DNA from 2 places in the Aeribacillus composti genome. Region 2 is predicted to be linked to the other one. Evidence: predicted binding sites of a transcription regulator. Region 2 holds the regulator's gene; the other holds the start of a gene.
What was found. The regulator CtsR, encoded in region 2, represses protease genes until heat stress. The targets are predictions, from matches to a motif close to ATGGTCAATAAAGGTCAAACA.
Positions count from the first base shown of each region.

Region 1: clpB (ATP-dependent chaperone ClpB) is a predicted target of CtsR. The motif match lies at 3,659-3,679, and genes of this name have one in related genera.

Region 1 is NZ_CP134501.1:1,066,335-1,075,152, forward strand. Features, by position in the region: gene carB (carbamoyl-phosphate synthase (glutamine-hydrolyzing) large subunit) at 1-2,128, shown strand, start outside; gene argF (ornithine carbamoyltransferase) at 2,125-3,045, shown strand; gene RI196_RS05390 (YjzC family protein) at 3,405-3,584, shown strand; gene clpB (ATP-dependent chaperone ClpB) at 3,694-6,333, shown strand; gene RI196_RS05400 (YjzD family protein) at 6,876-7,058, opposite strand; gene RI196_RS05405 (hypothetical protein) at 7,205-7,942, shown strand; gene RI196_RS05410 (NAD(P)-dependent oxidoreductase) at 8,082-8,818, shown strand, end outside.
Region 2 is NZ_CP134501.1:107,606-116,423, reverse strand. Features, by position in the region: gene clpC (ATP-dependent protease ATP-binding subunit ClpC) at 1-510, opposite strand, end outside; gene mcsB (protein-arginine kinase McsB) at 507-1,595, opposite strand; gene mcsA (protein-arginine kinase activator protein McsA) at 1,597-2,145, opposite strand; gene RI196_RS00600 (CtsR family transcriptional regulator) at 2,160-2,621, opposite strand; gene RI196_RS00595 (MgtC/SapB family protein) at 2,863-3,537, opposite strand; gene RI196_RS00590 (hypothetical protein) at 4,315-6,069, opposite strand; gene RI196_RS00585 (hypothetical protein) at 6,050-6,574, opposite strand; gene RI196_RS00580 (type IV pilus modification PilV family protein) at 6,567-7,034, opposite strand; gene RI196_RS00575 (G5 domain-containing protein) at 7,711-8,818, shown strand, end outside.

The DNA.
Region 1 (8,818 bases), 960 kb from region 2:
AATTGCCAGAATGGCTGCAAAGCTAGCTGTTGGCTACTCATTAGCGGAGCTGAAGAACCCGTTAACGATGTCGACATATGCCAGCTTTGAACCTGCACTTGACTATGTAGTTGTCAAATTTCCGCGCTGGCCGTTTGATAAATTTACAAAAGCAGATCGGAAGCTTGGAACAAAGATGAAAGCAACCGGCGAAGTGATGGCGATCGAACGGACGATGGAAGCCGCTCTGCAAAAAGCTGCGGAATCGTTGGAATTAAATAATATCGGCATTTATTTGCCTAAGCTTGTGAAAGAAGATACGTCAGCTCTTATTAACCGCCTCCAGCATGCAGATGATGAACGCTTTTTCATCTTAATGGAGCTGTTAAGAAGAGGAGTTTCTATAGATGAGCTTCACAGCCAGACAAAAATTGACTATTATTTCTTGCATGTTTTCAACCATCTAATTGAACTTGAAGGAAAAGCGAAAAAAGAAAAGCTGTCTCCAAGCCTTTTAAAAGAACTGAAATTTTTCGGTTTTTCCGACCGTTCGATTTCATATTGGCAAAAGACAGAAGAAAAAGAAATCCGAAAGCTCCGTAAAGAGTGGGGGATTAAAGCCATATTCAAAATGGTTGATACATGTGCAGCAGAATTTGAAGCGAGAACAAATTATTTCTATTCTACGTACGTTTTCGGTGAAAACGAAGCTGTCTCCACAAGAGGAAAGAAGAAGGCGCTTGTCATTGGTTCCGGCCCGATTCGCATCGGACAGGGAGTTGAGTTTGACTACAGTGCTGTTCACTGCATTCAAACATTGCAAAAGCTTGGATATGACGCGATCATGATCAACAATAATCCTGAGACGGTCAGCACTGATTATGAAACAGCGGATCGATTATATTTTGAGCCGTTAACAGTCGAGCATATATTAAATGTTGTTGAAAATGAAAACATTGACGTAACGCTCGTCCAATTTGGCGGCCAGACGGCGATCAACTTAGCGGAGAAGCTTGAAAAAGCAGGCGTGAAGCTGCTTGGTACAACTTCTGAGCTTCTGGACATATTGGAGGATCGAGAAAGATTTTATCAGCTATTAGACGAAACGAATATCCCGCACATTCAAGGAGCAATGGCACATACAAAAGAGGAGGCGATATCGGAAGCGAAAAAGCTGCGGTATCCGATCCTGTTAAGACCTTCATATGTTATTGGCGGAAAAGGCATGGTGAAGGTAAAAAATCAAGAAGAGCTGCTTTCGTTAGTGGAGCAGACGGACGAAAATCATTTTCCTCTTCTTTTAGATGAATTCCTTTTTGGTCAGGAAGCGGAGGTTGATTTAATAGCTGACGGGAAAAATGTGTTTATTCCGGGATTTATGGAGCATATCGAGCCCGCTGGTGTTCATTCTGGCGATAGTTATGCGATTTTTCCAGCTGTGTCGTTGTCAAAAGAAATAAAAGAAAAAATGACCGACTATGCGGAAAGAATGGTTCAACATTTGCAATATAAAGGCATTATGAACATTCAATTTTTAATTGATGGTCAGGACGTTTATGTGCTGGAAGTGAATCCGCGTGCGAGCCGGACTGTGCCGATCGTCAGCAAAGTTGCCGGAGTGCCGTTAGTAGATCTTGCGACAACCATTTTAACCGGAAAAATGTTAACTGACTTACATCCTCAAATAGCAGCCCATGAATATGTGGCTATTAAATATCCGGTATTTTCAACGCACGCCCATTCAGATGTCGATATGAAACTAGGTCCGGAAATGAAATCGACGGGCGAAGGAATGTGTGTCGGCAAATCTGTTGAGGAAGCGATGCGGAAGGTATTCGATCATTTATTTCCAATTCATTCGGACGGTATTTTTGTGGATGGAGATAAGAAAGATGATGTACTCGATTATATAAAACCGGTAACGGATAATTTTGAAAGTTGGCTTGAGAAAAAAGAAGCGGTGCTTTATTATAATCCGGAAGAAAACGATCAGGCAAAGGCAAGACGACAAAAAGCGCTTGAACGAGGAATTATGGTATTGACGGAAGAAGCATCATTTCAGGCATTTTTAAGTGCACTAACAGTTAGCAAATACACGCCTATTTCTTTACATGAACTGTCAGATAAAGGAGTCGAAATGAGTTTATGAGTACACTTAAAGGTCGTAACGTTTTAAAGCTGCTTGATTTTACATCAGAAGAAATTCAATATTTGCTCGAGGAAGCATTGAAATTAAAGCAAAACCCGCTATCAAACGTCCTTCATGGGAAAACGCTGGCGATGATTTTCGAAAAATCATCCACTCGAACTCGTGTCTCCTTTGAAGTAGGAATGCTGCAATTAGGGGGACATGCGCTTGCTCTTTCTTCAAAAGAGCTTCAGCTCGGGCGCGGTGAGACAATCGCTGATACAGCGAGAGTATTGTCGCGATATGTGGATGCCATTCTTCTCCGCACAACTGACCATAATCGGGTCAAAGAGCTTGCCGAATATGCAACTGTCCCTGTCATCAATGGTTTGTGCGACTTGTACCATCCTTGCCAAGCGTTAGCTGATTTATTGACAATTTATGAGCTGAAAGGCAAATTTTCAGGCGTAAAAGTCGTTTATGTTGGCGACGGCAACAATGTCGCCCACTCCCTTATGGTTGGCTGCGCAAAAGTTGGCGCTCATTTTACGATCGCAGCCCCAGAAGGCTATGAGCCAAATGAAAGCATTTTGAAACAGGCGAAAGAAATTGCTGGCGAAACGGGCGGGAAAGTCGAATTAATTCATAATCCAGACGAAGCGGTTCAGGATGCTGATATTATTTATACGGACGTTTGGGTCAGCATGGGACAGGAAGAAGAAACAGAAGCAAGAATGAAAGCATTTAAACCGTTTCAAGTAAATCAATCCTTGCTGGCAAAAGCAAAACGAGATGCAAGCTTCCTTCACTGCCTGCCGGCTGCGCGCGGTTTGGAAGTGACAGATGAAGTGATGGACGGAAGCCAATCAGCGGTATTTTTGCAGGCCGAAAACCGCCTTCATGCGCAAAAAGCAATTTTAAAAGAAATTATGGCTTAACAAGATCTTTCGTTGATAAAGCAGGATGATCTCCTGCTTTTTTTCTTTTGAAACCGGGGCGAAAGGTTTTACTCTACTGCATGTATATCCAGACAAAAAAGAACGACAGGTGAGACGATTTTGGGAATAATTGTAAATAATGATTCTCACAGAAACAGTAAAAAGAGCTTTTGACCCAGCATTCGGTGCTTGCACGCTTAAACGATTTTTTCAAAAGGATGCCATATGCAGTGAGTTCGATTTTGGGCGTTGAGTAAAGTTTCGAAGTACATCACATAATGAAAATTATCAAAGGTGTTTCTGTCTATACATGAAAAATCTTCTGATAGCCAACAATAATGTCCAAGGAGGGATGATTCATGGGTCAAAATCGTCAATTCAGGCCTGGTCAAAAAGCACCTAACAACGGAATTTACATCGAAGTCGGCGAGACCGGATCGATGGTGGTCGATCCCAAAAAGGTTGAACTCAAAGCAGGAGATCGATTCCCCGAAACATCCAACCATAATCGGGTTTGGACCTATAAGCGCAAGCCGTAATATTTCGAACAACGCTAAGCCATTCGGAAAACGAATGGCTTTACTTGATTTATAAAGAAGTTATAATAAAATTAAAGGTCAAAAAAAGTCAAAATAGGGGCGTTTCGGTATGGATGTAAATCAATTCACGGAGAAGCTGCAAAAAGGTCTGGTAGAAGCTCAAAAAATCGCAAAAGAACATGAACATCAAGAAGTGGATGAATTTCATATTTTACTTGCTTTTCTGCGGCAGTCTGACGGGATTTTTCCAAGAATTTTAGAAAAACTTAAATGTCCTGTACAACAAATTGAGTCAGCGATCAACGTGTATTTACAAAAAAAGCCGAAAATATCTGTTCACGGAAACGGTGAGGTAAATATTTATATTTCCCGTACTCTTTCAGAAGCTTTTGCAAAAGCGGACGAAATAAGGAAAGATTTTCAAGATGATTATTTATCAGTTGAACATATTATATTGGCATTTTCCGAATCGAGCTCAAAAGAAGTGAGAGAGCTTTTTCAGCAATATCACTTAACAAAAGCTGCCATATTGAAAGTGTTAAAGGAAATAAGGGGGAATGCTCGGGTGACATCACCTAATCCAGAAAGCACTTATGAAGTATTGGAGAAATACGGCCGTGATTTAGTTAAAGAGGTGAAAGAAGGAAAAATTGACCCTGTCATTGGCCGTGATCAAGAAATTCGGCGCGTGATCCGAATTTTATCAAGAAAAACGAAAAACAACCCGGTGTTAATCGGTGAACCAGGGGTTGGAAAAACAGCGATCGTGGAAGGATTAGCCCATCGGATTGTACGAAAAGATGTACCGGAGGGATTAAAAGATAAAACAATATTTGCTTTAGATATGAGCTCGCTCATTGCGGGAGCCAAGTTTCGCGGAGAATTTGAAGAAAGATTAAAAGCCGTTTTGCAAGAAATCAAAAAGAGCGATGGACGGATTATTTTATTTATTGATGAATTGCACACAATAGTCGGGGCCGGCAAAACAGAAGGAGCGATGGATGCCGGCAACATGTTAAAGCCGATGCTTGCGAGAGGTGAGCTGCACTGCATAGGAGCAACGACACTTGATGAACATCGCAAGTATATTGAAAAAGATCCGGCGCTTGAGCGGCGTTTTCAACAGGTGCTTGTGAGCGAACCGTCTGTGGAAGACACGATTTCTATTTTACGAGGACTAAAAGAACGGTTTGAAATCCATCATGGAGTCAAAATTCATGATTCGGCGATTGTAGCTGCGAGTGAGCTCTCGCACCGCTATATTACAGAACGCTTCCTGCCTGATAAAGCGATTGATTTAATCGATGAAGCATGCGCGATGATCCGCACGGAAATAGATTCAATGCCGACAGAACTTGATGAAGTGACGAGAAGGATTATGCAGCTTGAAATTGAAGAGGCTGCATTGAAAAAAGAAACGGATGACATCAGCCGAATCAGATTGGAAGAGTTGCAAAAGGAACTTGCAAATTTAAAAGAGAAAGCAAATGAAATGAAGGCGAAATGGCAGCTTGAAGTCGAAGGTATTCAACAGCTTAGAAGCTTGAGGGAAGAGCTGGAAAAAGCACGCAGAGATTTAGCTGATGCTGAAGATGAATACGATTTAAACAAAGCGGCTGAGCTGCGCCATGGAAAAATTCCGGCGCTGGAAAAACAAATCAAACAGTTGGAAGAAGAAATGAAGCAGAAAGAGGAAAACAAGATGCTTCGCGAGGAAGTAACAGAAGAGGAAATTGCCGGTATTGTGTCAAGATGGACTGGCATTCCGGTAGCAAAGCTTGTACAAGGGGAAAGAGAAAAGCTTCTGAAGCTTGAACAAATATTAAAAGAAAGGGTCATCGGGCAAGACGATGCAGTTGAATTAGTATCGGATGCAGTTTTGCGTGCGCGGGCAGGCATAAAAGATCCGAACAGGCCGATTGGCTCCTTCCTCTTTTTAGGTCCGACAGGGGTCGGGAAAACGGAGCTGGCGAAAGCATTGGCAGAAGCGCTTTTTGACAGCGAGGACGAAATAGTCCGCATTGATATGTCGGAGTATATGGAAAAACATTCTGTCTCAAGGCTGATCGGCGCACCTCCGGGTTATGTCGGATATGAAGAAGGAGGACAGCTGACGGAAAAAGTTCGGAGACATCCGTACTCGGTTATATTACTGGACGAAATCGAAAAGGCTCACCCAGAAGTGTTTAACATATTGCTGCAAATGCTTGATGACGGCAGGGTGACCGATTCGAAAGGAAGAACAGTTGATTTTAAAAATACAGTGATCATTATGACATCCAACATCGGTTCTCAGCATTTGCTCTCCGGTTTAAATGATCAGGGGGAAATAACAGACGAAGCGAAAAAGAAAGTTCTTGATGAGCTCTCCATGCATTTCCGGCCAGAATTTTTAAACCGGATTGATGACACGATCCTGTTCAAGCCTTTAACAATGAACGAAGTAAAGGGAATAGTAGAAAAACTTTTAAAAGAGCTTCAAGCGCGCCTATCCCATAAACAACTTACACTAAAGATTACAGATGAAGCGAAGGAATTCATTGCAAAAAGAGGATTTGATCCTGTATTTGGTGCACGGCCGCTGAAACGGTTTATTCAAAAGCATGTAGAGACAAAACTTGCGAAAGCGGTTATTGCTGGAACCGTTCATGATCGTGACCAAGTTCTGTTAGGGGTAGAAAATGAAGAAATTGTTATAAAAACGGATTTGCATGCTCATGAGAAGAGCGGAGCAGCAAAATTAGAATAGCTATAAATGGATATTAAAACCCTTCTCAATCGAGGAGGGGTCTTTTTTTGTGCGGACCATGTAGACATAGGAAACTGTGTTCTGGCGGCGGGGAATCTGATTCGGAGACTAAAAACAGGGCGAGATTCCTATCAGGCTAGTTTCATGGGGAGTTTGCACAACTAAGCAAAGCCTAATTCTGCCTAAAAGACTAGAAAACTATAATTGGAAAAGTGTAGTGATTTATAAGTTTTTTCCGCCAATCTTAGTTGTGCTGACGTATACGTAACAGCTTCATGTAAATTTGCTAGGCTGAAATCTTAAATATACTGACGTATAGTTAACTGGTAAGGGTCTGTCCAAAGACAAATCTCCATTGAAAACAAAAAATCACAGGGGATGTCTTAAGCCCAAAAATGACTTACTTAGACTATCCCCTTTTTTTTGAATTTGTCTATATTATGACGTAACAAGTGAGGCTTCGCCGATAGCAGCAGGCATCTAATCGCTGATTTTCGTTATAAATAAAAAGAAATTGGCAATTCGCCAATTTCGACAAATTCTTAATGCTCTTTTGAAGGTTCAGCCGGAATTAACTCCCCAATTATAAAGAGAAGTACGGTAAAAACAACAGAGATTATAATTGCTGTTGAAAAATGGAATGCAGAGCCTGTCATGGAAGAAACAACATAGCTGGCCATGTTGACAAGCAAAAACGTCCAAAAAAATGTTGCGAAATATCTCATTATCTTCACCTCGTTTATTCCTGTCTTTACTTATATTATCATACAACATTTTTCATGAAAACGGTTGTTTCGCGATTTTTTTGCGAGCCTTTTTGACATTTCGTACATACATTATAAAAGGTCATCGATGGAAAGGTGGTGGGCAAATGGAAGGTGTTTCGGAAAGATTTTTTCAAATTGAAAACGAGTGGAATGTCATTCATCTTCCGGAAAAGCCGAACGGATTCGGCATCTTGATCATTGGCGATCGAACCCATTTTGTTGAAAATGGTTCAAGCTACTGGTTGGAGCATTACGGGCGGCGTCAGCTGATCAATACGTTAAAAAGCTGCGGATATACATTGTTTCATTCCAATCTTTACGGACGCCATTGGGGCAGCTCTCACGCCGTTTTGTTGGCAAAACAGCTTTATCATCTTGTCATGAAACAAGAAATTTTAAATAAAAAAATCCATATACTGTCTGAAGGTATAGGAGCACTCGTTGCGCTGCAGTTGATGGAAGAGATGCCAAATTCCATCCGTTCATCGGTGATGATCAATCCTTGTTTGGACATAAAAGCCCAAATAGCGGAAGAGAAAAAGAATAAATTTTTTTACAAACAAATGATAAAAGAACTATCAAAAGCTTACCAATTAGATGAAAAAGCTGTCACCCATTATCCCTTTGTCCGTATACAAGACTTTGTATCAAAAATACCTGTAGGCATCTGGCAGAAAATGAACGGGGGAAGCTATTCCTATAAAATTCATGGAAAAAAATATGAGGAATGGAGAAAGCAGCTGAAAGCTCCAATTCAATTCACATTTTATTTCCAGGAAAATATAAATCGGATCCATGATATGATAAGAAGTTTTTACAAAGAGCATGAAAGAATCTTATAGAAATGGAATTGAGGCCTGGGCGAAAATGCTCAATAAGTGAGCAGGCTGCCCCCTTTTTGTTTGAAAAGGGCATTGGACTAATCTCTTCTTTTTTCGCATACGATACAATAATAGTTTTTTCATAAAGGAGGTTTTCAAAATGTCAACTGCCTTAAAGCAGTGTAAACATATTTTAATTGTTGGGGTTCATCAATTTGAAGGCTTTCATATATGTTCAAAACTGGTAGAGGAAGGATTACTAGTCGATGGAGTGGTAATCGTTCCTAAAAATCCGTTGCAAAAAAAAATATGCGAAGAAGAAATGATGTGGCTCGGGCGGAACGCACATTTTCATTTATTGGAAGAAGACAGCTGGATAGAGGATGCTTCCAAAAAGCAATATGATTTGATTTATTATTGTCAAACAGATCATCAACCGATAGACGATGAAGCTGAAAAACACCGATTGGAAAAAACGGTCGAAATCGCATCCCTCAAGCAGACTCCGATTATTTTTATATTTTCTCTTGAAGGAGAAAATCCGCTGGAATATAGGGATGAAGAAATTGACAGCTGGATGCAGCAAATAGGACAAAAATGGACTTTCCCTTATTTATTTGTTTATCTTCCAACCGTTTTCGGACCTTGGCAGCCGCTAGGCCATTGGATTTCGAACAGTTTGTTGGAATGTACAGGCATCAGCCGTTCCAAGACGAATGCGAATGAAAAAATTGTCATTCGTGACATTCTTCATATTGATGAAATAGTTCCGGTGTTAACAGAATTTGACGAAGATTTGTTTGCGAAAAAAACAATTTACTTGATTTCCGACGACAAAGAGCGCATCAAGAAGGTGATGAGCTTTTTTGACATTTTTCATTACATTTACAAGCCTAT
Region 2 (8,818 bases):
GTCCCGCGCAAGACTATCAAGCGTCGGAGTATTTGCGTTTGTCATCGAACTTCCTTGGTGGCTTGAGGATACTTCGTTGCTGCCTAACAACTGTAAAACTTGCTGACGCGCTTTGTTCAAGCTTACTCCGAGATTGTTTAAAACACGCGCAGCAACTCCCTCGCCTTCTCGAATTAATCCCAATAGGATATGTTCTGTTCCGACATAAGAATGTCCTAATTTTCTTGCTTCATCCATTGACAGTTCAATGACTTTCTTTGCTCTCGGTGTGTAATGGATCGTTTGCGAAATTTCTTGTCCCCGTCCTATCAGGCTTTCCACTTCATTTTGGATTTTTTCTGGACTTAATCCTAGAGCGTGAAGCGCTTTAGCGGCAATTCCTTCTCCTTCGCGCACGAGCCCAAGCAATATGTGCTCTGTGCCGATATTGTTATGTCCGAGTCGTACAGCTTCTTCCTGAGCTAAAGCAAGCACTTTTTGCGCCCGTTCCGTAAATCTCCCAAACATCATTGTTCATCATCCTCCCTTTGCTTCCTTTCTAATTGAAGCCTTTCACGAATTAATGTTGCCCTGCGAATATCCCGTTCATTCGGCCGTAGAACTCCTCCTGAATATTGTTGCAGAAATCCGGGCTGAATTAAAATCATAAGCTCATTTAAAACACTGCGTGGAACATTTTGAATAATTCCCAGGTCAATTCCTAAGCGCACATCTGATAAACATTGAATTGCTTCTTTCGATGGAATAATCCTGCTGTATTTGAGAGTGCCGTAGGAACGATATACACGGTCTTCTAGATGATGCGGATTCGTTTTATATAAAGCATCTCTTGCAGCCCGTTCTTGAGCAATTAATTGCCCGACAACACCTATTAAATCATCGACAATATCATCTTCTGATTTGCCTAGCGTAATTTGGTTCGAAATTTGGAATATATTACCTATCGCTTCACTTCCTTCTCCGTACCGACCTCTCACAACCAATCCTAATTGATTGATAGCAGGTATAATTTGGTTAATCTGCTGTGTTAAGACAAGTCCTGGAAGGTGCATCATCACGGAAGCCCGCAAGCCGGTACCGACATTTGTTGGACAGCTAGTTAAGTAGCCCCTATGTTCATCAAATGCATAATCTACTTTTTCCTCAATCCAATCGTCAAGATTCATTGCCATTTTCAACGCTTCTTTTAGCTGAAGGCCCGGGAACAAACATTGAATTCTAATATGATCCTCCTCGTTTATCATGATGCTCACTTCTTCGTTTTCAGATAAAAGGCACCCTCCAAGTGCTGATTCTTCCATTAAATAAGGACTAATCAAATGCTTCTCTACAAGTACGCGTTTTTGAATAGGCTGAAGTTCATTCATTTTCAGCAGCACGAATGTCCCTAAACCGTCAAACACTCTTTGTGAAAATGATTCTTCAAATGTATTTAAAATAACCAAGGCTTCTTCATTCGACATAATGGTAGGAAAGCTGATATTTTCTATATTTCGCGCCAATCTGACTCGGCTGCTCAGCACAATATCGGAATCAGGTCCTTCTTGATTCATCCAAGGGCTCATGGCTGAACGAATAAATTTTTGAAAGGACATGTCATACTCCCCTTTCGTTCCGTCCATTTATCTTCGCTTCAATGGACCGAATTTCATCCCGAACTTGAGCTGCTCTTTCGAATTCCTCTTTCGCAATTAATTCTTGCAGTTCCTGTTTAAGCATTTTCAGGCGCTTTTTCAAATGAATACTTCCACCGGTCCGTTTCGGTACTTTACCGCCGTGAGTTGTATTCCCGCCATGAACACGTTTTAAAATCGGGGTAATTTGGTGATAAAACGTTTTGTAACAATGGGAGCACCCGAATTTACCAATTTTCGTAAATTGATCAAACGTCATATTACATTTCTCACATTGAATGACCTGATTTTTCTTGAAAACATTTTGCCCTTGGCTGCTAATGGCGCTGTCCATATTTAATAATCCGGACAATAAGTTGTTTATAGAAAAGCCTGGATTCATATTGAATATGAATACATCACTTTTTTCCTGTGCACATTTTTCACATATATGCACTTCAGTTTTTTCGCCGTTGATGATTTTTGTAAAGTGGAAAGTAGCGGGCCTTTCATGACATTCTTGACAAATCATCGTCCATCACATCCTCACTTGTATTTTAACGAGGTGAGCATCGCCTTCATCATCCTTGCCCTCAATTCGTCTCGATCAGGCAAATCAATATATAAAACAGACCGATCAATTACGCTCAACATAATTTTCGCTTCTCTTTCTGAAATAACCTCTTCATCAGCCAATCTCAAAATAATATCCTCCGCCGACGATTGTGACAGCCTTTTACCAATGGCATTTAAAATTTGATTGATCAGCTGGATACGGTCATTGATTCGAATTTTCATAATTCGGATATAACCGCCTCCACCCCTTTTGCTTTCGACAATGTAACCCCGTTCAATTGTAAAACGAGTGTTGATCACGTAATTGATTTGCGATGGAACACATTGAAATTTATCCGCAATTTCACTTCTTTTAATTTCAACAATTTCTTTTCCGCTTGAATCTAATACATGCTTTAAATATTGCTCGATAATATCAGATATATTCCGCACCTCGAAAAACACCTCCTTCAACTTTTTGATTGGAATTGCAAAACGCTCAAGAAATGTGCAATATCCTTGAGGGATAGGAGGCAAGATGTTTACGTAATGCTTATTTCCTAAACGATAACAACTAGTCACTTGACTTTGACTATATTTGACCTTAATTATAATATAAATTTTTTTTTGTGTCATTTCAACAAAAAAGCTCACTAATAATATTGCCATTTACAATATGGAAAAAACCCGCTCTTTAAAAAACTTTTTTAACTTCTTGAAATTTCAATAATTCGTTTATGATTTCAGGCATTTCATCTTTTGGAAGGCCAATTTCAAGTAAATATGAACGCTTCGCATGTTTAGTTTCTTTTGGCTTTGACAATGTAAAATGAATTTTATAAACAGAAATATTTAATTGTTCAAGTTTCCGAGTAAATTCCACCAAATCATCTTCTGGAAGATTAACTTGTATCCATTTTTTGCTTGACTTCTCAGCAAAAAAAGCCTCCACCTTATTGAGAAAGATCAAACTCAACAATACAATCAAGGTAGAAAAAATCGCCAACGGATACATTCCTGCCCCAACAACAAGGCCAAGTCCTGCAACAACCCAAATCGAGGCTGCCGTCGTTAATCCTCTTACCGTAACCCCTCTCACTAATATCGTTCCAGCACCTAAAAAACCAATGCCGCTAATGACATAAGAAGGAATTCTTGCTGGGTCAAAACGAATATTTTCATAACGATCCATATATTCTTCAAAGCCATAAAGAGACAGCAGCATCATCATGCAGGAGCCGACACCAACTAACAAATGCGTGCGAAAGCCTGCTGGATGCCGTTTAAATTCTCGTTCAAGGCCAATAAATCCACTTAAAATGACTGCTAAAACAATGCGAATCAACATAATTTGCCATTCCTCAGGCATTATCATTCCTCCTTACCATCCAAATGACTTTTTCTGTTTTGGCCATATATGAATTTTGAAATGATACAGTATTATACTTTCCCATTATATGCGATGAACAGTGCTCAATATTCAATTGTTCTTGAGTATGAGACTAAGAATGATATGAAACAAAAAAGCACTTTTAGAGCTGGCTTTAAAATCAAACGAAGCTTTCACTGCTCATATGCTTCAAGAATGGAACAGTTTATGTTTCTGAAGTAACGATCAATTAATTATACTCCGATTGAAGGTTTTAAAGAAAGCGAGCTTGATTGCAATAGATGCGGAGGATCTTCAGAAGAAGCGAGCTCTTAGTTGTTCGTAAATTTGTCGTTTTTGTTCGTTCTGTTTTAAGCTGTTTTGTTTGTTATATATTTCCATTTACAAGAGGATAAAAGAGGCTTGAGCTTCTCAAACCGCATTGCAGCGAATAATCGTTTCGTCCATACTTTTTTACATGGATAAGCAAATCTCGCCTCAATCGCTTTTCTCAGATTAATTAAAACGGTTTGCATCATTCAAATCAATTAAAGATGTTTTTGTAACAGCAAAAATATCCATTTCGGCTTTCGACAATTTTCTCGAAAAATTGGCTTTTAGACTGTCATTTCTTAATTTTTCATTTTATGATCATAACGGAAAGTATTGCAACGGAAAAACATCACAAAAAGCTAAAAAAGAGGCCGATTCCTCCACCGCCTTCGCTATACACGAGAGGCGGCGGTCATATCGGCAATAAAATAAGATGAAAGGTATTTATTCTATGTCACGATTAATAATTTTAGGCGGATCCAGGTTTTTAATAACGGGCTCTCTAGACTTTATATCTGCATACGTATTGATAATTTCCGGATCATAAATAATTTGCAGCCTAGAAGGCTTGCCTATTTGGTTTTGTGCACCTTCAAAATAATCGTTATTCGTAATTTTTTGCGCCCCACTAAAATTTTGATTGCTGGCCCGTCCTCTTATCGCATTTAAAACAATGCGCCTCGCTGATATTCCTCCTTCTATTCGAATATTTGACCCCACTCCAAACATTTCTAATGCTTGTTCTGAATAGAAAAACCCTTTAATATTACTAGGTTCATCCTGGTTAACGCTATTATTTCTAATGTTTATATTTCCTTTTGCAAAAATAATTAACGAACCGTTTTGGCCTAATCCATTGATGCGCGAATATTCAATCGTCACATCTCCCATTACGTACATAATTGAATTAAATTCCGCATCAGCCCCTTTAATCGTCAGATCACCGTTCACAAATATGGGGCCGTCCACCCGAATTTTGTCATAATTATTTGGGTTGTACGAATCAGACCCGTTGCCAATTGTTAAATCTTTCTCTATATAGGCCCCCTCCTTAAAGGTGGTCTGTCTGAATTGATTATTTGAATTGCGAATTGTTAATGAACCTGCAGTGGCAAAGCTTTTAAAAAGATTATTCCCAGTAAATGTGTAATCTCCATCGTATTTCTGATTACACCATAAAAAACATTCATCATGACTCGCATAAACTTTGTCATTAGGCCGATTTTGGTTTGAGATTATTCTATTATTAGCTTTTATGATCGTTACACCGGGAGAATTATGTTTATAATAAAAAACCGATTTTTGTGCAGGAATTTGAATGTCATCACGGATCGGCTGCCTTTTTACAATAACCGGGGCTTGCCGATTGTAAAAAGCATCATCAATACGATCTGTTAGCTTTGTATAAGAACTTCCAAAATTAGAAGTTGTAATATGTTGTCCATATGGAGGGGTATGATTAAAGGTAAAAATATTTCCGCCAAGTATTAAGTTTGCGTTTGCTTTTCCTTGTGTTGGTAAAATGCTCGGGTAAACGGACGCAATCCATTTCTCACCACTTAAAAATGCATATCCGCGGTTCGTTATGATTAAATTCCCGTCTACCTTCATATCCCCTGTGATTGAAACCCCGCCGTGCAAAAACATATTTCCTTCACCAGGTATACAGGCATTTGGAGTTTTACATAATTTGTTGGCACCGAGCGCATAATGTAATGTCTCCAAAACAGATTGTGCACCAATTTCAACTTCTGAAATAACCGTTTTTTCCTTGCCATCAACAAATCCTCTGCTTAAAAAGGTTATCTTCTTCTTTAGCGGGTTTTCTTCACCATTTTCTATTACATTTTCTATATTTCGTATATATACTCGATATTCACCAGTTGCGCCAGTATTGTGAACACTATTTATCACGTCTTTATAGCGATTTAAAATCGTATTTAATTTCGTTATAAACTCGCTGCGGGTGATTCCTTCTTCTCCTAGTTCATTTTTCAAATCGCTTTGAATCTGATTCGTAATATGTTCAATTCCTTTATTGGCTAATTCACGAGCTTGAACATAATCCTCGCTTGTTTGATTTCTTTTCACTCCAGATAAAGCAACTGTCAAAACGGAAACAGACAAGACTGTAAATAGTAAAAAGATCAACATGGTTAAGATCAAGGAGTATCCTTTCTCATTCATTAAGATTTTCATTATTTTGCACTCCTTTTCGATCATTAATAATGCTCACAATACTTTTGAGTTTCATTGTTTGCTGTGTTTTAGCAGATTGTAAAACTAACAAAATTTCAAACACATCTTCTCGTTCAGTTTCTATCAATTTTGATTCGCGAGAAAGCACGATATTTCCGTTTGTTAACGACAATTCTTTGTTATTAATCACTACACGTGAATGTTCATGATCAAAACCAATTTTGCTGCCGTCATTTTTGATCAAAAAGTAATTCCCGCTTGGATCCGGCAATTTCCGCTCCTTAATCTCACTAACCTTTAACACAAACAGCTCATCAATTAAATGGGCGAGTATATAATCTGCTTCATCGCGCAATGCTGCTTCTTCCATAGCACGGTCATATGTTTTTAATCCGCTAAAAAGAACAGAGTAAGCGATCAGTCCGATAACAGAACCCAATAAAACCACTGAAAGAACTTCTACTAACGTAATTCCTTTACTAGAGGATATGATTTTTTTACTCATAGCTCACATACCCTTCAACCTTTGAAGTAATGGGTGTTTTTGAATTTTGTAAATTCACTTCAACAAGTACATTCATTAATCGAATCGCTTTTTCATTAGCAGTTTGACTGACCGTTACTTGAACTGCATACGTTTTATTATTTATAAGTGGAGAAAACAAAAGTTCACATTCATCGGGATCTGGACGGTTCGAGCAGCTGTCAGAAGTATAAACTTGCGGCTGATTAAAGCGATCATTATCTGGTTCATCAATATAAGAAAAAGGATTCATCTTAATTCTTTCCATTGTTGATTTCGCCAGATGAATTGCCACTAATTGATCATTGTTTACTACAGTTGTTTTATTTGTAAAAACAAAAAGATTAAGAAATGCCAAAATAATGATGGAAAGAATGACGAGAGAAATTAGTATCTCCACAAGTGTAAACCCGTCCATTTTCTTCACAATCTTCATTTTCATAGAATATTCACCCATTTTTTTAAATATTAAGTAATAGTCGCAATGGCTGTAGTGAATTGGAACTATATCCTCTGAAATTGGACTTTTTAACTAAAAAACCATTGTCTTAAACGAATCATAATAATAGAATGTAAGTATATGGAACATTTTTACTAAATCCGTAAAAATTTTTCTCTCCAAAATTTGCTATGATTATACAAAAATACATTATTTATTACTTTTATTTTACTTCAAAATAAAGCCTTTTAGACTAAAAGAAAACAATATTTTTACTATTTATTCAAATTTTTACATTTTATTGTGGATGAATTGCTGTAATTTTGCTATTATTATACAAAATATTTCATCTTCGTTGCTTTCATTTTACTCCAAAATAGGTCTTTTTAACTAAATAAAGCTGTATTTTTTACCTATTTTGTAAAATTTTATATTTTTACTGGCTGAATTAGACAAATCAATTGTACTTCTTCTTTTACTCATACGATAAAGAAACAAGCTCTAAGGAACTGGAGCCTTGCGCAATCAACCGCGCTTCTAAAAGATCCCGAATATTGGCATTGAAATGAAAAGTCAACCTTAGTAATATATATTTATTTGCCGGTTTCAGTCTTCTAAGCTTGATCAGACAAATGATACATAGAAAGGCAGGTTCTTTATGAGCAGGATGAAAAGGTTAATGGCTTTGTTTTTTTCTTTCATAATCGCTATATCAGCTGCGACCATTAGTTTCGGAACTCCCCATATCGCAAACGCTGCCTTTACAATTCCTGATGGTTCTACAGTCGGAGGAATTGATGTCGGTGGAATGACTGTTGATGAAGCTAAAGACATTTTATCAGATAAGATCAATGAGTGGAAAAATCAAAGTGATATGACGATTGAATCACCCACGGAAATATTAACCATTCCATCTGAAGATATTCAGTATGACCTGAATCAAACGATGGATCAATTGCTCGAAAAAACAAAAACACCGTGGTATGCCTTCTTTATTAAAAAAAAATCAGTTGATCTGCCGTTGGTTGTAAAAGTGAATATAACGGATGAAGAACTTTCAGAATGGCCGAACCATATTGATAAAGTCAAAACGATAAACAACGTTGAAACAACGGCCTCTTATTTAGGAGAACATAACATTCAAGCGGTTTTAACAGAAGCAAACGAACAAAATGATGTAATTGCTGAAGCAAGCTGGAATATTCCGAAAGACTATATCTTTTTAGATGAGTTAGTAGAAGAATTAAATGGAAAAAAGATAACACCTGGAAATTCATTTTCGTTTTTGCAGCAAGTGGCAAATGAGGTGAGTTATTTTAGGGAGGATGATGGAAATTTCGTCGTTTCTATGCTGTATTCTTTGCTCCTGCAAACAAATGTAGAGATTATTGAGCGCCATTCGCAGCGAGTGATTCCGGTCTATTCAAAAGCAGGGATTGAAGCAAAAGTCAGTCAAACAGATGATAAAGATTTCGTCGTTTCAAATCCTGGACCTTATATATACACAATTCAAGCTGAAAAAAACGGGTCAAAATTGAAAATGGCGATCTTGTCCGCACCTCAAAAAACAAAATATCAATACAAAATTGAAAATAAAGAAGATATTCATTATCGCACCATTTATCGTTATAAAAAGGATTTACAGCCATGCTGCAAGCGCGTTATACAAAACGGTGTAAATGGTCAGCGAGTGGAAGTATACCGAGTGTCAGTAGCCGAAAACGGCGCGGAGCTTTCCCGTGAGTTGATTAGCACTGATTTTTACTTGCCTGTACCTGAAATCATTT